3 regions of the Streptomyces sp. NPDC002888 genome follow, and region 1 is predicted to be linked to each of the others. Evidence: riboswitches for the same ligand, from Rfam matches in the RefSeq annotation. Region 1 holds a riboswitch; each other region holds the start of a gene.
The links. Region 1 has a riboswitch for cobalamin ahead of ACFYWX_RS03405 (HoxN/HupN/NixA family nickel/cobalt transporter). Riboswitches for the same ligand answer to the same signal wherever they lie in the genome.

Region 1 (5,951 bases):
AAGGCGAGGACACCGGGCGGGGTGTCCTCCAGCCAGGTCAGGGACTCGCCCTCGATCAGCTTGCGGCGCAGCTTCAGAGCCGTGCGGTAGAGCTCCAGGGTCGAGCCCTCCGTCCCGTCCTGGGCCTGCACGGCGTACGACGCGAAGCTCGGCGGCTGGGGCAGCCAGGCGCCGCCCGCGCCGAAGCCGTACGACGGTCCGCTCGTCGTCCACGGCAGCGGCACCCGGCAGCCGTCGCGGCCCTTGCGGACCCGTCCCGTCTGCTCCCAGATCGGGTCCTGGAGGACCTCCACCGGCAGGTCGGCGACCTCGGGCAGCCCGAGTTCCTCGCCCTGGTAGACGTACGACGAGCCGGGCAGCGCCAGCATCAGCAGGGCGGCCGCCCGGGCCCGGCGCAGGCCCCGCGACCCGTCCACGGCGGGCGCGTGGCCGCCGGACAGCAGCCAGGCGTTCTCGTCCGTGCCCGGCGGCAGCATCAGCCGGGAGGCGTGCCGCACCACGTCGTGGTTGGACAGCACCCAGGTCGCCGAGGCACCGGCCAGCCGCGCGTCCCGCAGCGACCCGGTGATCACCTCGCGCACCTCCTGCGCGTCCCAGCCCGCCTGGAGGTACTCGAAATTGAACGCCTGGCCCAGCTCGTCCGGGCGCGCGTACAACGCGCGGCGCGGGCCGCGCACCCAGGCCTCGGCGACGGCCATGCGGGGCGGGGAGTAGGAGTCGAGGATCGTGCGCCAGTCGCGGTAGATCTCGTGGACGTCGTCGCGGTCGTAGAAGGGGTGCGTGCCGGGGGCGAACTCCGGCAGGGCCTCCTCCCGGCTCAGCTCGGGGTCGCCCAGGTCGCGCAGCGGCTCGGCCAGGTCCTTGGTGAGGGCGTGCGCGACGTCGACCCGGAAGCCGTCGACCCCGCGGTCGGCCCAGAAGCGCAGGGTGGTGCGGAAGTCGGCTCGGACCTCCTCGTGCGCCCAGTTCAGGTCGGGCTGCTGGGGCGCGAAGAGGTGCAGGTACCACTGCCCGTCCGGCACCCGCTGCCACGCGCTGCCACCGAAGACGGACTGCCAGTCGGTGGGCGGCTGCTCTCCGTGCTCGCCCCGGCCGTCGCGGAAGACGTACCGGTCACGGGCCGGGGAGCCAGGACCGGCCGCCAGGGCCTCCTGGAACCACACGTGCTGGTGCGAGGTGTGGTTCGGGACCAGGTCGACGATCACCTTCAGGCCCAGGCGGTGGGCCTCGACGACCATCTCGTCGAAATCGGCCAGGCTGCCCAGGCGCGGGTCGACGTCCCGGTAGTCGGCGACGTCGTAGCCGCCGTCGGCGAGCTCGGACGGGTAGAAGGGGCTGAGCCACAGCGCGTCCACACCGAGCGCGGCGAGGTGGGACAGGCGCTGGGTGACCCCCCGGAGGTCCCCGAGCCCGTCGCCGTCGGCGTCGGCGAAGCTGCGGGGATACACCTGGTAGATGACGGCCTGCCGCCACCAGTTCGGATCCTTGGACGAGAGGTCGGGCGTGGTACGGACGATCACGCGGGCTCCTCTTCCGGTTCGGTCTCGGGTCGGTGCGACGAGCGTTCTATGCACGATAGAGGGAAATTCTGTCCACATCGCCGGAAAAGTGAACCTTCGACAACGTCGGAACATTCCATTCCCCGTGTGACGGAAATGTGATGACAGCCGAACTTCCTTGGCTCAGCCGCAGGTTGACAGTGTTCCGTCCCGAGATCCACCATGAGTGCACGCTGTGGCGCATGTGACCAATGGGCCCAGTGTTTCTTCGACCACCCACCCCCGGTACTGCCGGCAGCGTCGTGCTGCCCTCCCGCCGTGCCCGGGTTTCGCACGCCAAGATGGGATCCGCATGTCCATAGCGAGACGTGTCACCATGCGCCGCCTGCTGGGGACGGGCGCCGCGTCGCTCGCCCTGTGCGCGGCCTCCGTCGCCGCGGCCTCCGGCGCCTGGGCCTCCGAGCCCGGCGGCGACGGCTGGAACTCCGGGGGGACGTACAAGCCGGGCACCGGCGCGGGCACGGAGACCGGCACGGACCGCTGCCAGTTCTCCCTGGACGGCATCAACTTCTTCGACTCGGTCAAGGTCGACGACCAGAACCTCAAGCCGACCGAGGACGGCAAGATCCACGTCAAGGTCCGCACCGCCGGGGACGCGAGCACCTGCACCGCCTCCCTGTCCTCCTTCCTCGCCCACGGCGCCGACTTCCGCACCTCCGGCGAGCAGGTCTTCGTCGACTTCGACTCGGTGACGGTCAAGCCCGGCCAGACCGACTCCCTCGACATCGCGGTGCCGGACGCGGGCTGCTACGCCCAGATCGACCTCTACCGGGGTGCGGTCAAGTTCGACGGCAAGCTCGACGCGAAGGACGGCTTCGAGCACGGGGACCTGCCCAAGGGCCCGGACCGCCCGGTGATCAAGGACAAGCTGATCGCGGCCTGGAACGGCGGCACGAAGGACTGCACGACCACCGAGACGCAGCCCCCGACCACCCCGCCGGCCTCCACGCCGCCCTCGCCGCCCTCGACGCCCGCGACGCCTCCGGCGTCGGAGTCCGAGACCCCGCCGGCCGAGACCGAGCCCCCGGCCGGCACCCCGACCCCGTCCGAGCCGGCCTCCACCCCGCCCCCGAGCGCCTCCGAGTCCACCACGCCCCCGGCGGCAACCCCGCACGGCGGCGGCGGTGACCTGGCGGAGACCGGCGCGAACAGCAACACCGGCGTGATCGCCGCCGGCGCCGCGGCCCTCCTCGTGGGCGGCGGAGCGATCGTCATGACGACCCGCAGGCGCAAGGCCGCCCGCTCGTAGCCACGTAGCTTCGTAGCCCCGTAGCTTCGTGGCCTTGAGAGCCACCTCTCGACCGCCCGTGAGGCCCACCACCTGACCGACCCGGTCAGGTGGTGGGTGGGCGGCGGCCGGGGGTCTGCTCTACGGTGGGCGGGCCGTGGTGTTCGGGAAGTCGGTGTGATGCCGACGCGGCCCTCGCCACTGTGATCGGGGAGTTCCCGTCCCACGTCCCCTGAGGGACAGCCACTGGTCGCCGCGAGGCAGCCGGGAAGGCGGGCCGGGCGCGTGCACCCGTAAGCCAGGAGACCGGCCACGGCATCTCACGAACTGATCCACGAGGTGCTGGAGCGTGACCGGATGACCGACCCTGCCGCCCTGCCCACGTCCTTCCGCTGGCGACGCGAGGACACCGTGCGGACGGCGGTGCTGATGGCGGTCATCGCCGCCCTGCACGTCGTCGCGTTCGGCATCCTGTTCCTGCTCGTCGCCCCCGGCCACTACGAGGTCGGCGACAGGGCCTTCGGCATCGGCCTCGGCATCACCGCCTACACCCTCGGCATGCGGCACGCCTTCGACGCCGACCACATCGCCGCGATCGACAACACCACCCGCAAGCTGATGGCCGACGGCAAACGCCCGGTGTCGGTGGGCTTCTGGTTCGCGCTCGGCCACTCCAGCGTGGTCGTCCTGCTCGCCCTGCTGATCGCGGGCGGCACCCAGCTGGCCGGCCGGGTCATGAACGAGGACTCCGGTATCCACCAGGTCCTCGGATTCCTCGGTACGACGATCTCCGGCACCTTCCTCTACCTCATCGCCGCCCTCAACCTCGTCGCCCTGCTGGGCATCCTGAAGGTCTTCCGGGCGATGCGGGCAGGCGCGTACGACGAGCGGGAGCTCGAACAGCACCTGGACTCCCGGGGCTTCATGAACCGCATCCTCGGCCGCCTCACCAGGTCCATCTCACGCCCCGGCCAGATGTACCCGCTCGGCTTCCTCTTCGGCCTCGGCTTCGACACCGCCACCGAGGTCACGCTGATGGTGATGGCCGGTTCGGGCGCGGCGGCGGGGCTGCCCTGGTACGCGATCCTCTGTCTCCCCCTCCTGTTCGCCGCCGGCATGAGCCTGTTCGACACCCTCGACGGCACGTTCATGAACTTCGCCTACCAGTGGGCCTTCTCCAACCCCGTCCGCAAGGTCTTCTACAACCTCACCATCACCGGTCTGTCCATCGCCGTCGCCTTCTTCATCGGCACGATCGAACTCGTGGGCGTCCTCCACGAGAAGCTCGCCCTGCGCGACGCCGTCACCGGCTGGATCGCGGGCCTCGACCTCGACAACGTCGGCTACGTCATCGTCGGCCTGTTCGTGGTGGTGTGGGCGGCGGCGGTCGCGTACTGGAAGCTCGCGAAGGTGGAACAGAGGTGGGCGGCACGGCCCGCCGCCGACACGCGTTAGACGCCCTCCACCGCCGTCAGCCACAGCTTGACGTAGCGCTCCACGTCCACGCCCAACGCCACGTCCACCAGCGGCTGTTCGCGGGTGCCGTGGTGTATCTCGGACTCGCCGGGGCGGGGGCGGCGGTCGACGACGGTCTGGCCGCGGGTCGGGCCGGGGGCGAGGGAGACCTCGACCGGTAGGAGTTCGGTGGTCAGGCCCTCCGGGTCGACGACCGCGCAGACCGCGCCCGCGTCGCCGAGGCCGCCGGTGGGCGTGGGGTCGCCGGAGGTGGCGGGGTCGCGGTGGGCGAGGAGTTCACCGGCCATGCGGAGCCTGGGTTCCGGGCTGGTGCGCAGGCGTTGGACGTCGGCCGCCGGGACCAGGACCTCCTTGAACACGTCCAGGCCGTACATGGTGATCGGCACCCCGGCCGTGAGCAGGATCGCGGCCGCCTCCGGGTCGTGCCAGACGTTGAACTCCGCGACCGGCGTGGCGTTTCCGGTGGCCACCGCGCCGCCCATGAACACGATCCGCTCGATGTTGCGGACCACCTCCGGGTGGGTGCGCAGGAGCAGGGCGATGTTGGTGAGCGGGGCGGTCGGGATGAGGGTGACCGGGTGCGGGGAGGCGAGGATCTCCCGGCGCAGCAGCGTCACCGCGTCCACGTCGACCGGGGTGCGGGTGGGCGCGGGCAGGCCCAGGTCCGCCATGCCGTCCTCGCCGTGCACATGCCGGGCCACGCGGACCGACTCGATCAGCGGGCGTTCGGCGCCCCGGGCGACGGGGATGCCAGGGGCGCCGGCCTGCTCCAGCACGGTGAGGGTGTTGCGGACGACCCCGTCGACGTCCGTGTTCCCGGCCACGCAGGTCACCGCGCGCAGGTCCAGGCCGGGGTGACGGACCGCGAACAGCAGGGCGAGGGCGTCGTCGACGCCGGTGTCGCAGTCGATGATCACGGGGATGGGGCGGCCGGCCGAGCGGGCGGTGGTGCGGGCGGCCGAGCGGTCGCTGGTGCGACCTGTGGGGCGGGCGGTCATGGTGGGGCTCCCTTCCGTCACACCGACCTTATGCAGCCCGGCCCGCCGCCCTCACCCCCCCTTCTCCGTCCCGGAGGGCGGTCGGTCCCGCGCGTTCTCAGTCCCAAAGAGCGGTCCCGCGCGCCACGACCCGCGCCTCGACGCGGTCCAGGAGATCGGCGGCGGGCAGCGCCCCCGGCCTACGGCCGTCCCGCAGGCGTACGGCGGCCAGGTCGCCGTCGGCCTCCCGGTCCCCGATCACCGCCTGGTACGGCACCAGCCGCGCGGCCCGGACACGGGCGCCGAGGGTGCCGTCCTCGGGGCCGTGCAGCCGCGCCCGCAGGCCGCGGGCGACGGCCCGGCGGACCAGCTCCTCCGCCTGCTCGACCTGGTCCTCCGCCACCGGCAGCACGGCCAGTTGCTCGGGCGCGAGCCACACCGGGAAGGCGCCGCCGTGCTCCTCGACGAGGTGCGCGACCGCGCGCTCCACGCTGCCGATGATGCTGCGGTGCACCATGACCGGGCGGTGTTTGGCGCCGTCGGCGCCGATGTAGTGCAGGTCGAAGCGTTCGGGCTGGTGGAAGTCGATCTGGACGGTGGACAGGGTGGCCTCGCGGCCGGCGCGGTCCTCGATCTGCACGTCGATCTTGGGGCCGTAGAAGGCGGCCTCGCCCTCCGCCTCCTCGTAGGCGAGTCCCGAGCCGTCCAGGA
Region 2 (5,951 bases), on a different contig from region 1:
GTCCGGGAGCTCCCACAGGCACAGCGCCTGAAGCAGGCTGAGCTGCGCATACCAGCACCGGGACCGCTGCAGGAACGTGTCCGCCTGCCGGATCAGGTCGGCACGGCTGCCCTGGTCCGTGTGCGGGTGACTTCTGCGCCGGTTGGCCGCGTACTTGAAGCCCTTGGCCAACGCGGCTTCCAGGGCGAGCGGCAGGTCGGGGGCGCCACCTGTGTGGGCCGGGTCGAGGTGGCGCAGCCACTTGGCGAGGCGTTCCTGGGCCTCGTCGCGGTGGGCCTCGTCGACGGAGCCCAGCAGCATGGGGAGGATCCAGGCCCGCATCACGAAGTTCCTCAGCAGGCGAACCCGGCCGCTGCGGTACTCCTCGTTGAGTTCGCGCAGCTCGTCCTGCTCCCCTTGGATATGGTTGGACGACGGGGCCCCGGAGGGCGCACCGGCGTTCGTCCATGGCGCCGTCGCCGCCCTCGCGGCCCAGGCCACGTACCGCGCCCTCTTCGTAGCCTTCAGGTCGGTGACCGCGTCGTTGTACTCCTGCACGGGGTCGTTGTCGAGACGGAACTTCTCGCGTATCACGGCGAACGCGGCGCTGCCTCCGGCGCCGCACTCCTGGGCGGCGGCCAGGCTTACGGCGTAGGAGGGTTCTTCCTCACCGAGGGTGAAGAGCTGCCAGTACAGCCCCATGGTGTCGTCGATTCTGTCGGAGACCCTCCGCAGCGCCGCGCCGAGCTGCTTGATCAGCGCCAGCTTCGCGTCGTCGAGGGTGCGCCGGTCTCCTTTGATGCCGGACCAGCAGTCGTACACCGCGCCGACGATGTCCTTGAGCCGTCCCGGAGTCTCCTCCACGCTCTCGACCTCCAGTGCCGCCGCGTAGAGGTCCAGGACCTTCGGGTCGTCCGTGCGGCGGCTCGCGGCGGTGATGAGCCGGTGGGTCAGGGTGCGCCCGTACACGGGTGCCTGCCGCACCAGTTCCTTGATCTCCTTCTTCGCCTCGGCCCGGACACCGCCTCCCCGGGTCGCGGGCTTTGTCGCCCAGCGGCGGGACAGGAACACCAGGGCGACGAGCAACTCACGGCCGGGGCCGGGCGGTTGCAGCGCCTGGTCGACCAGCTCTCCGGCGCCCCGCTCGCCCATTTCGTCCAGGACGTGGAAGCCGAAGTACGCCTGGACGATGCTGTGGGGGAAGCGGACCTTCCGCTCGAGGCCTTCCAGCAGCCTGAGCTTGTTCGCGTTGGCCGCGAAACGGGCGAGGACGGCCTGGCACTGCTCCCTGCTCCCCTCCTTCAGCCGCCTGCCCTCCTCGTCGCCGAGCCTGGCGCAGAGCGTGTCCCAGATCCGCTCCCGATGCCACTCGGAGAAGACGTTGCCGCGCTTGCCGTACTGGTCGAAGCCCCGCGCGCTGGTCCACAGGTGCTCTGCCCGGGTCCGCGCGCGCTGTAGCGGACCGGGATGCACGTCATCGCCGAGCAACTCGGCGAAGCCGACCTCCAGGGTGTCCTTGAGCAGGCCGATGCAGGCCAGGGCGGACACCACTTCGACGGTGTCGCGGCGCTCCTGCCGGTTCAGCGCGACGTCCTGCCGAAGTCGGCCCTCGCACATCTTGCGTTCCCACCTCTCCAGCAGTTGCAGCCGCAGCGCGCTGCGGTCCCGGCCGGAGATGTCCAAGGGCTTCAAGTCGTCGCGACGCAGGAGGCCGTTGCGGTGCAGCTCGCGCACGATCTGCAGGTAGATGGGCGATTCGGTGACCTCCGCTGTCTCCACGACGCCGTCCAGATACTGCTCGTCTCTGCCCGATGCGCGTTCCTCGACGAAGTGCAGCGCCTCCTCCTCGCTCAACGGCTCCAGCTCCACGATCGCGGCGGCGGTGTTCTCGAGGGGACTGTGCGGCCGCGAGGCGATGACCAGAGGCAGCTTCTCCTTGTGGGCGCGCTCGATGGCGCGGCGGATGATGTTGTCCCGGTTCTGCTGGAGACTGTCGTCGAGGAGCGCCTCTTCCAGGCCGTCGGCGATGACGACCGGTTTGTCGTCGGCGAGCAGTTGCTGCCAGACCCGCTCAATCTTGGTCCGCGCCAGGGTCCCCTGGGGCGTCTCCTCGGCGAAGCGCCGCTTGGCCATCCGCTCAAAGTTCAGGTCGGCCTCGCTGACCGCGTCCCTCAGCCGGATCGGCACGGGCACCGCGCGCTGCCGGGCCAGCAGTTCGGTGAGCCGCACGAGGACGGCGGTCTTCCCCACACCGACGCCGCCGACGAGCAGATAGGGCCGGCGGGTGTCGCGGTCCCGCAGCCGTTCGGCGATGACTTCGGCGACCACGTCGCGGCCGACGATGTCGTCCGTGTCCTGGCCGGCGGTGAGTACCAGCCGACCGGGTCTGCTGCGCGCGTCCCCGAGGTAACGCCGCTTGGTCCAGCCGTACCAGCAGAACAGGAAGAGGGCAGCGGCGATCGAAGCGGTCAGTACGGGGCCGACGAAACGGAGGAAGGCGTCGAACCCCCCGTTCTTGCGGAGGTCCTCGAAGCCGGTCGACTCGCCGGTGCTCAGGATGTACAGGCCCTCCCCGCACCAGGCCAGGAGTGCGAGCACGGCGATGCCCCAGACGAACCTGGTCGCGTTGGCGTAGGAGAACCATCTCCGCCACTTCTTGGGCTGGGTGGCGCCGCGCCGGGCATCCAGACGGATCGTCAGGGCGTGCCGGCGGCCGACGAGGACGCCCCGCACCCGGCTGCCCGCCCGCCTCAGGTCCAGCGTTGCCATCGACGCGTTGCGCTCCCGTTCCCGGCCGCGCGGGCGACGGACGACACTCGTCATCGTGCGTACTCCCTCCGAGAGCGTTCTCGGGACGGAGGGCTCCGTGGGCGCCGGCACCTACTTCCATGGAAGCACTCCCCACACACGCCGCAACCCGGAATTCGGGCGCACGGTGTCGCGTCGCTGGGCCACACTCACCCCCGTGGACATCCTCATCCGGCAAGCGAAACCCGACGAGTACGACACCGTCGGCGAGATCACCGCCCAGGCCTACCTTCAGGACGACCTTCTCGACTTCGGGGAGAGCGATGAGTACCTCGGCGAGTTGAGAGACGTCGGCAAGCGGGCCGCGGCCGCCGAGGTGCTGGTCGCGGTGGAGCGGGGCCAGGTGCTCGGCGGAGTCACCTTCGTGCCTCAGGGCGGTCCCATGGCCGACATCGCCCGGCCCGGAGAGGCCGAGATACGGATGCTCGCGGTCGCGCACACCGCGCGTGGGCGTGGTGTCGGCGAGGCCCTCGTACGGGCCTGCGTCGAGCGGGCACGCGCCGTCGAGGGCTGCACCGGCATGGTCCTCTCCACCCAGGCCACCATGCACACCGCCCACCGCATCTACGAACGCCTCGGCTTCACCCGCACCCCGGGGCGCGACTGGAACCCGATCCCGCACCTCGACGACATCACTCTCCTCACCTATGAGTTGACGCTGTGAAACCACGGCAACACAACATCTGGGGGTGTCACCGTAGCCCGGCACAAGATGTATGCTCGTGCTCGCTGTCGCCACAGGGGAATCCGGTGCGAATCCGGAACTGTCCCGCAACGGTGTACTCATGCGCGTATGCCCGCGTATGAGCGTCAGTCCGAGGACCTGTCGACAGCGCGCCCGGCCCGTCCGGTCCGGGTGCCCGACGTCCGGGCCTCGTGGAGTGGGTCGGTGGACGCGACGCCGCGTGCGCTCGTGTGCTGCCCCCTGCCCTCCGCCAGGCCCCGTGCCGAGCGAGGGAGAGCCCCACGTGACCATCGCGCCAGCCGAACCGGCTTCAGCGACCGAGCTGGAGTACGACGGTCCCGGTGCCGCACTGCTGCGGACCCTGACCGAGCTGACCGCCGACCTGCCCGACGCCGACCCGGGCCGGGTCGCCACCGCCGCGTTGCGGGGCCGGTCCGCGCGGGCGGACGAGACGGAGCTGCGCGAGCTGGCCACGGAGGCGGCCGCCGGCCTCATCTCCGAGGACCCCGTCTACTCCCGGCTGGCCGCCCGTCTGCTGACCATCGGCATCCGCGCCGAGGCCGCCTCGCAGGGCGTCACGTGCTTCACCGAGTCCGTGGCCGTCGGCCACCGCGAAGGCCTCATCGCCGACCGCACCGCGGAGTTCGTGCGCGTGCACGCCGAGCGGCTCGACGCCCTCGTCGACACCGGCGCCGACGACCGCTTCGGCTACTTCGGCCTGCGCACCCTGCACAGCCGCTACCTCCTGCGGCACCCCCTCACCCGCAAGGTGGTGGAGACCCCGCAGCACTTCATGCTGCGCGTCGCCGCGGGCCTCGCGGAGGACGACACCGTGAGGTCCGTCGACGAAGTCGCCGCGCTCTACGGGCTCATGAGCCGCCTCGACTACCTCCCCTCCTCCCCCACGCTGTTCAACTCCGGCACCCGCCACCCCCAGATGTCGTCCTGCTACCTCCTCGACTCCCCGAAGGACGAGCTGGACTCCATCTACGACCGCTACCACCAGGTGGCCCGCCTGTCGAAGCACGCCGGCGGCATCGGCCTGTCGTACTCCCGCATCCGCTCCCGGGGTTCGCTGATCCGTGGCACCAACGGGCACTCCAACGGCATCGTCCCGTTCCTCAAGACCCTCGACGCCTCCGTCGCCGCCGTGAACCAGGGCGGCCGGCGCAAGGGCGCGGCCGCGGTCTACCTGGAGACCTGGCACTCCGACATCGAGGAGTTCCTGGAGCTGCGCGACAACACGGGCGAGGACGCCCGCCGTACGCACAACCTGAACCTCGCGCACTGGGTGCCGGACGAGTTCATGCGCCGCGTGAACGCCGACGGGCAGTGGTCGCTGTTCTCCCCCGCCGACGTGCCCGAGCTGGTCGACCTGTGGGGCGAGGAGTTCGACGCCGCGTACCGCAGGGCGGAGGCGAACGGGCTCGCGAAGAAGACCATCCCCGCCCGTGAGCTGTACGGCCGGATGATGCGCACCCTCGCGCAGACCGGCAACGGCTGGATGACCTTCAAGGACGCCGCCAACCGCACCGCCAACCAGACCGCCGAGCCGGGTCACGTCATCCACTCCTCCAACCTCTGCACGGAGATCCTGGAGGTCACGGACGACGGGGAGACGGCGGTCTGCAACCTGGGGTCGGTGAACCTCGGCGCGTTCGTGGCGGGCGATGACATCGACTGGGAGCGGCTGGACGACACCGTCCGCACCGCCGTCACCTTCCTCGACCGTGTCGTCGACATCAACTTCTACCCGACCGAGCAGGCGGGCCGCTCCAACGCCAAGTGGCGTCCGGTGGGCCTGGGCGCGATGGGCCTCCAGGACGTCTTCTTCAAGCTGCGTCTGCCCTTCGACTCCCCCGAGGCCAGGCAGCTCTCCACGCGGATCGCCGAGCGCATCATGCTCGCCGCGTACGAGACCTCCGCCGACCTCGCCGAGCGCAGCGGCCCGCTGCCGGCCTGGGAGAAGACCCGTACGGCCAAGGGTGTCCTGCACCCCGACCACTACGGCGCCGAGTTCACCTGGCCGGAGCGCTGGGCGGCGCTGCGCGAGCGGATCGCGACCACCGGTATGCGCAACTCGCTGCTCCTCGCGATCGCGCCCACCGCCACCATCGCGTCGATCGCAGGTGTGTACGAGTGCATCGAGCCGCAGGTGTCCAACCTGTTCAAGCGCGAGACGCTCTCCGGCGAGTTCCTCCAGGTCAACTCCTACCTGGTGAAGGACCTCAAGGAGCTGGGCGTGTGGGACGCCCGTACCCGTGAGGCGCTGCGCGACGCCAACGGCTCGGTGCAGGACTTCGCCTGGATCCCCGAGGACGTCCGGGCCCTGTACCGCACGGCGTGGGAGATCCCGCAGCGCGGCCTGATCGACATGGCCGCCGCCCGGACCCCGTACCTGGACCAGGCGCAGTCCCTGAACCTCTTCCTGGAGACGCCGACCATCGGCAAGCTCTCCTCGATGTACGCGTACGCCTGG
Region 3 (5,951 bases), on a different contig from region 1:
CGCCGAGGTCGCCGCGGTAGGCGAGGGCGAGCACCGGGAAGCGGTGGCGGTGCAGGAACTCCATGACGTTCATCGTGTGTTCGCGGGTGGCGCCCAGGCCGTGCACCGCGATCACCCAGGTGTCGCGGGCGCCGGGCACGAACCAGGCCGGCAGTGCGCCGAGCTCCCCGGGGACGTCGACGTCGGCGTGGTCCAGGCCGAGGGCGGCGCTCGGGTTGCCGATGTGCACGTTGGGGGTGAACCACACCGCGTCGCCCGGGTTCAGGGTGCCGTGGGTGACGCGTTCCAGGCGGCGTACGACGGTGTCGGCGGGGTGCGGGGTGGTGTCGAGGACGGCGCCGACGACCGCGTGGGAGCCGTCGCCGGCGAGGCCGTAGGTGCCGGGGCGCTGGGAGGCCAGGGCGCGGGTGAGGGTGATGCGGCCCGCCGCTGTGCCGTGCACGGTGAGCCGGGGTTCGGTGGGCAGCGGCCTGCCCGGTGTCGGCCGGAGCGCCGCGTCGCTCGCGAACCGGCCCGCGGCGACGCCGGCCGCGCCGACGGCGAGGACTGCGGTGACGGCGGCGGCCGTCGCTTTGACAGTGGGCACGGCTCCAGTGTCCCGGCGGGCCCCGCCCCCGGCCAGCGGTGCGGCGGCTCGGAGTGACGCGAGGGATGGTGCGGGGCGAGAGGCCGGGCGTGGTGCGGGGCGTGCTGCGGAGAGCGCTGCGGGGAGTACCCCGGAGAGGCGACGGCGCACGGCGACGAGAAGGCTCACCCCATTGCCGTACCCCGGTCGGCGCAGAGCAGGCTCATGCCGTCATCCCGGTGCCCGGCCTCGCCGCTCCCTCACCCTCTTTGCCCGTATCCCCGCAGCCGCTCCCCCGCCTCCGCCACCTGTTCCTCCGACAGCAGGCTCGGGGTCAGGCCGGGTACCGATGACGCGGTGAGCCACAGGCGGCACATCCACTCGAGTTGGGCCGTGCGGTCGTAGGCCTGATCCAGGGTGGTGCCGTAGGTGATCGTGCCGTGGTTCTGGAGGAGGCAGCCGGAACGGTCGGTGAGAGCGTCCCGAACGTTCTCGGCCAACTCGTCGGTGCCGTAGGTCGCGTATCGGGCGACGCGGACGGGGCCGCCGAGGGCGCCGGTCATGTAGTGGACGGAGGGGAGTTCGGTCACGAGCGTGGAGACGGCGGTGGCGTGCACGGCGTGGGTGTGGACGACGGCGCGGGCGTCGGTGGTGCGGTACACCGCGAGGTGCATGGGCAGTTCGCTGGTCGGCACCAGCGTGCCGTGGACCTGCCGCCCGTCGAGGTCGACGCCGGTCACGTCGTCCGGCGTCAGGCGGTCGTACGGCACGCCCGAGGGCGTCACGAGGACGGTGTCGCCGACGCGCACCGACACGTTGCCCGAGGTCCCGACGACCAGGCCGTCGGCGACGGTCCGCCGGGCGGTGGCGACGAGCGCCTGCCAGGCCGTCGCCTCCTCGTCGGTCACCCGCCTCCCTCGCGGCTCCCGCGCCTCCCGCTCGCGCCCCCGTGCATCCCGTTCACCCCGTCGGTCCCTCGGCTGCTCGGCCATGCGGCGATCTTGCCAGGGGGCGGCCCCAGTGCGCCCGGGATTGGCCGGAGATCGACGTGGTTTCGTGGATCTTCGCGTAGCCTTCGGGGGATTTGTCTGCACGTCGCCATTCCGGGGGGAAACATGGCCCGTGACCGCAAACCGTCCCGTCTCCGTGTCCGCGTGCTCGCGGCGCACGTGACGGCGCTCGCCATCGGGTGCACCGCGCTCATCGAGATACCGGCGTCGGCGGCGGCCCTGCCGCGGGGACACGACGTCTCGTCCCACCAGAGGAACGTGGACTGGCAGCGGGCGAAGGCCGAGGGCGCCCGGTTCGTCTACATCAAGGCGACCGAGTCCACGGACTACCGCAACCCGCACTTCGACCAGCAGTACAACGGCTCGCGCGACGCGGGCCTGATGCGCGGCGCGTACCACTTCGCGGTGCCGGACAAGTCGTCGGGCAGGGCACAGGCGGCGCATTTCGTGCGCAACGGCGGCGGCTGGACCGCGGACGGCTGGACGCTGCCGCCCGCGCTCGACATCGAATACAACCCGTACGACAAGAAGCACAAGTGCTACGGCCTGAGCGCGGCGAGGATGGTCGGCTGGATCGCGTCGTTCAGTGCCGAGATGAAGCGGCTCACCGGCCGCCGCCCGGTGATCTACACGACCACCCACTGGTGGAACACCTGCACCGGCGGCAGCCGCGCCTTCGCCTCCAACCACGCCCTGTGGATCGCCCGTCACGACTCCGCCGACGCCGGGGCGCTGCCCGCCGGCTGGTCGTTGTGGACCTTCTGGCAGTACGACAACGGCGGCACCCTGCCGGGTGACCAGAATCTCTTCAACGGCACCGGAAGCGGACTGAGGAAGCTCGCCCGCGGCTCCTAGTCGCACGGCGTGCGGGCCGCCGTTCCGGAGCGGAGCGGCGGCCCTCCTTTTGTGACACTTCAGCGCCCGTCCTAGTTCATCTTCCGTTCATCCAGGTTGCCTACGGTCGTCCAGCCAATGACTTCGAACGATTGCCTGGGTAAATGGAAAGCTTCTCGCTGATCCTCGCGATTGTGGTCGTAACCGCACTCGCGTTCGATTTCACGAACGGTTTCCACGACACCGCCAACGCGATGGCCACAACCATCTCGACCGGTGCACTCAAGCCCAAGGTCGCGGTGGCCATGTCCGCCGTGCTCAACCTTGTAGGCGCCTTTCTCTCGGTGGAGGTCGCCAACACGATCTCCAAGGGTCTCGTCGACGAGACCGGCATCCGTCCCGAGGTCATCTTCGCCGCGTTGGTCGGCGCGATCCTCTGGAACCTGCTGACCTGGCTGGTGGGCCTGCCCTCCAGTTCCTCGCACGCCCTCATGGGCGGTCTGATCGGCGCCACCATCGCCTCGGCGGGCGTCGGCGCGGTCCACAGCGACGTACTCGTCACCAAGGTCCTGATCCCGGCGATCGCGGCCCCGCTGGTCGCGGGCATCGCCGCGCTGCTCGCCACCCGCCTGTCCTACACCCTCGGCAAGAAGGCCGACGGCAAGGCCGCCGAGAAGGGCTACCGCGCGGGCCAGATCGCCTCCGCCGGCCTGGTCTCCCTCGCGCACGGCACGAACGACGCCCAGAAGACGATGGGCATCATCACCCTCGCCCTGGTCGCCGGCGGCGCCGTCGCCCCCGACTCCGACCCGCCCACCTGGGTCATCCTCTCCGCGGGCCTCGCCATCGCGCTCGGCACCTACCTCGGCGGCTGGCGCATCATCCGCACCATGGGCAAGGGCCTGACCGACCTCCAGCCGCAGCAGGGCTTCGCCGCCCAGACCAGCGCCGCGACGGTCATCCTGGCCTCCTCCCACCTCGGCTTCTCCCTCTCCACCACCCACTCGGTCTCCGGCTCGGTGATGGGCGCGGGCCTGGGCCGCAAGGGCGGCGTCGTCCGCTGGTCGACCGCCACCCGCATGTTCGTCGCCTGGGGCCTCACGCTCCCGGCCGCGGCCCTGGTCGGCGCGCTCGCCGAGTACGTGACCGGCTTCGGCACCTGGGGCACGGCCGTCGTCGCCGTCTTCCTCATCGCCTCCAGCGCCGCGATCTGGAAGATCTCGCGCCGCGAGGTCGTCGACCACAGCAACGTCAACGACGCCGAGGAGCCGCCCGGCGTGGTGACCACCGCGATCGCCGCGGTGACCCCGCCGCCCGCGGGCACGATGGCCGAGGACCTGTCGGCGACCATCCCGGCCCCCGCGGCCGAGTCCGCCCCGTCGGCCACCACCACCGTCTGAGCCGCAGCCGGCCAGGTACGAAGGAAGAGACAGCATGAAGATCGACTGGGCGGCTCTCGGCTCCGTCTTCGGGGTCAGCCTCGTGGTCACCGTGGCCCTCGTGGCCCTGTTCACCCTCGGCATCGTCGGCCTCTCCCGCCGCGAGCGGGCCGCGGCCCAGGGCGGCTCCGCCGCTCTCGCGGTCACCGGCGCGTACGCGTGCTTCGCGGCGTGCGCGGCGGCGGTGGCGTACGGGATCTCCCTGATCATCGTCTGATCGGCACCTGATCGGTCTGATCGGCGTCTGATCGGCGACACACGCGCACCACGTGGGGTGCGGGACGGAAGACCGTCCCGCACCCCACTTGTGTGTGGGGTTCTGCACACTCTCCCGTCGCAGGTCAACAGCAAGTTGACGGCTCTTCCGGGGCCGTGGTGGACTGCCGGAGCCATGTACGGCGGCAGAAGAGGAAGCCGGTGCGAATCCGGCGCGGTCCCGCCACTGTCACCGGGGTAGAAAGCCCCGGGAGCCAGGAACTCTCACCGCCGGTCTCGTCGAACCAGGGCGTGGACACCCTGAGTGAGGACATATCGCCATGCTCGGCTGCCGATTGAGGTCCAGCACCAGGTCGTTTCCCGACCCCACGGTCGGCTGAGCCGATGGGTGCCGATCGCGTCTTCGCGTACGGCGCCGCCGCCGGCCTCCTCGGTGACCTGCTCCTCGGCGATCCGCGCCGCGGACACCCGGTCGCCGCGTTCGGCCGGGCCGCGGGTGCCGTCGAGCGGGCGCTGTGGCGCGACCACCGGGGGTGGGGCGCGCTGCACACCGCCGTCTGCGCGGGCGGGGCCGTCGGCCTCGGCGCCGCCGCGGCGCGTTGCGTACGGTCCTCCCCCGCCGCCTCCTTCGCCCTGACCGCGGCCGCCACCTGGGCCGTCGTCGGCGGAACCTCCCTCGGCCGGGAGGCCCGGACCATCGGGCGCGCACTCGAAGCGGGGGACGTCGACGGGGCGCGGGAGCGGCTGCCGCATCTGTGCGGGCGGGACCCGCAGGCCCTCGACGCGGACGGGATCGCCCGGGCGGTGGTGGAGTCCGTCGCGGAGAACACGTCGGACGCGGTGGTGGGGGCGCTGGTGTGGGGCGGGATCGCGGGAGTGCCGGGGCTGCTCGGGTTTCGGGCCGTCAACACGCTTGACGCGATGGTCGGGCACAAGTCGGCTCGTCATCGGCGGTACGGGTGGGCGTCCGCGCGGCTCGACGATGTCGTGGGGTGGCCGGGGGCGCGGGTGACTGCGGTGCTCGCCACCGTGGCCGGAGGGGACGCCCGAGGGGCCGTACGGGCCTGGCGTACTGATGCGGCCAAGCATCCGAGTCCGAACGCCGGGCCTGTGGAGGCGTCGTTCGCGGGGGCGCTCGGGGTGCGGCTGGGGGGGACGTTGTCGTACGGGGGGCGTGTTGAGCATCGGCCTGTGCTGAACGGGGAGGGGCGTGCGGTGGAGGTTTCGGACATTGAGCGGGCTGTTCGGTTGTCTCGGCGGGTGAGTTGGCTGGCGCTGGGGGTGAGTGCGGCCGGTTCGCTACTGCGGGGGCGGGTGGCACGGCGCCCGGCGCTGTCGGCTGTGCCCACCCTCCCCCACTCTCGGCTTCGCTCGAGCGGGGGGACCCCCATCGCCCTGCGGAACGACTGCCCACAGCGGTTGGGAGGTCGCGCATGACCGGACGTGGGCTGTTGGTCGCCGGTACTACCTCCGATGCCGGGAAGAGTGTCGTCACCGCCGGGATCTGTCGGTGGCTGGTGCGGCAGGGGGTCAAGGTCGCGCCGTTCAAGGCGCAGAACATGTCGCTCAACTCGTTCGTGACGCGGGAGGGTGCCGAGATCGGGCGGGCGCAGGCCATGCAGGCGCAGGCCTGTCGGGTGGAGCCGACCGCGCTGATGAATCCGGTGCTGCTCAAGCCGGGCGGGGAGCAGAGCAGTCAGGTCGTGCTGCTCGGGAAGCCCGTGGGTGAGATGGGCGCGCGTGGCTATCACGGTGGGCGGCAGCAGAAGCTGCTCGGGACCGTGTTGGACTGTCTCGCCGAGTTGCGGGGCACGTATGACGCGGTGATCTGTGAGGGGGCCGGCAGTCCCGCCGAGATCAACTTGCGGCGGACCGACATCGTGAACA

Region 2: linked by a shared signal. The riboswitch ahead of ACFYWX_RS46645 (ribonucleoside-diphosphate reductase subunit alpha) and the one ahead of ACFYWX_RS03405 (HoxN/HupN/NixA family nickel/cobalt transporter) in region 1 are both predicted to bind cobalamin.
Region 3: linked by a shared signal. The riboswitch ahead of ACFYWX_RS42405 (cobalamin biosynthesis protein) and the one ahead of ACFYWX_RS03405 (HoxN/HupN/NixA family nickel/cobalt transporter) in region 1 are both predicted to bind cobalamin.

What each region holds. Positions count from the first base shown of each region.
Region 1 is NZ_JBIAPU010000002.1:99,440-105,390, reverse strand. Features, by position in the region: gene ACFYWX_RS03415 (glycoside hydrolase family 13 protein) at 1-1,520, opposite strand, end outside; gene ACFYWX_RS03410 (LAETG motif-containing sortase-dependent surface protein) at 1,852-2,808, shown strand; cobalamin riboswitch at 2,929-3,117, shown strand; gene ACFYWX_RS03405 (HoxN/HupN/NixA family nickel/cobalt transporter) at 3,145-4,242, shown strand; gene ACFYWX_RS03400 (nucleoside hydrolase) at 4,239-5,261, opposite strand; gene thrS (threonine--tRNA ligase) at 5,359-5,951, opposite strand, start outside.
Region 2 is NZ_JBIAPU010000052.1:34,792-40,742, forward strand. Features, by position in the region: gene ACFYWX_RS46635 (NACHT domain-containing protein) at 1-2,802, opposite strand, end outside; gene ACFYWX_RS46640 (GNAT family N-acetyltransferase) at 2,945-3,451, shown strand; cobalamin riboswitch at 3,487-3,633, shown strand; gene ACFYWX_RS46645 (ribonucleoside-diphosphate reductase subunit alpha) at 3,756-5,951, shown strand, end outside.
Region 3 is NZ_JBIAPU010000039.1:32,500-38,450, reverse strand. Features, by position in the region: gene ACFYWX_RS42430 (alpha/beta hydrolase family protein) at 1-586, opposite strand, end outside; gene ACFYWX_RS42425 (class II aldolase/adducin family protein) at 826-1,557, opposite strand; gene ACFYWX_RS42420 (lysozyme) at 1,681-2,430, shown strand; gene ACFYWX_RS42415 (anion permease) at 2,574-3,809, shown strand; gene ACFYWX_RS42410 (hypothetical protein) at 3,844-4,065, shown strand; cobalamin riboswitch at 4,207-4,349, shown strand; gene ACFYWX_RS42405 (cobalamin biosynthesis protein) at 4,449-5,501, shown strand; gene ACFYWX_RS42400 (cobyric acid synthase) at 5,498-5,951, shown strand, end outside.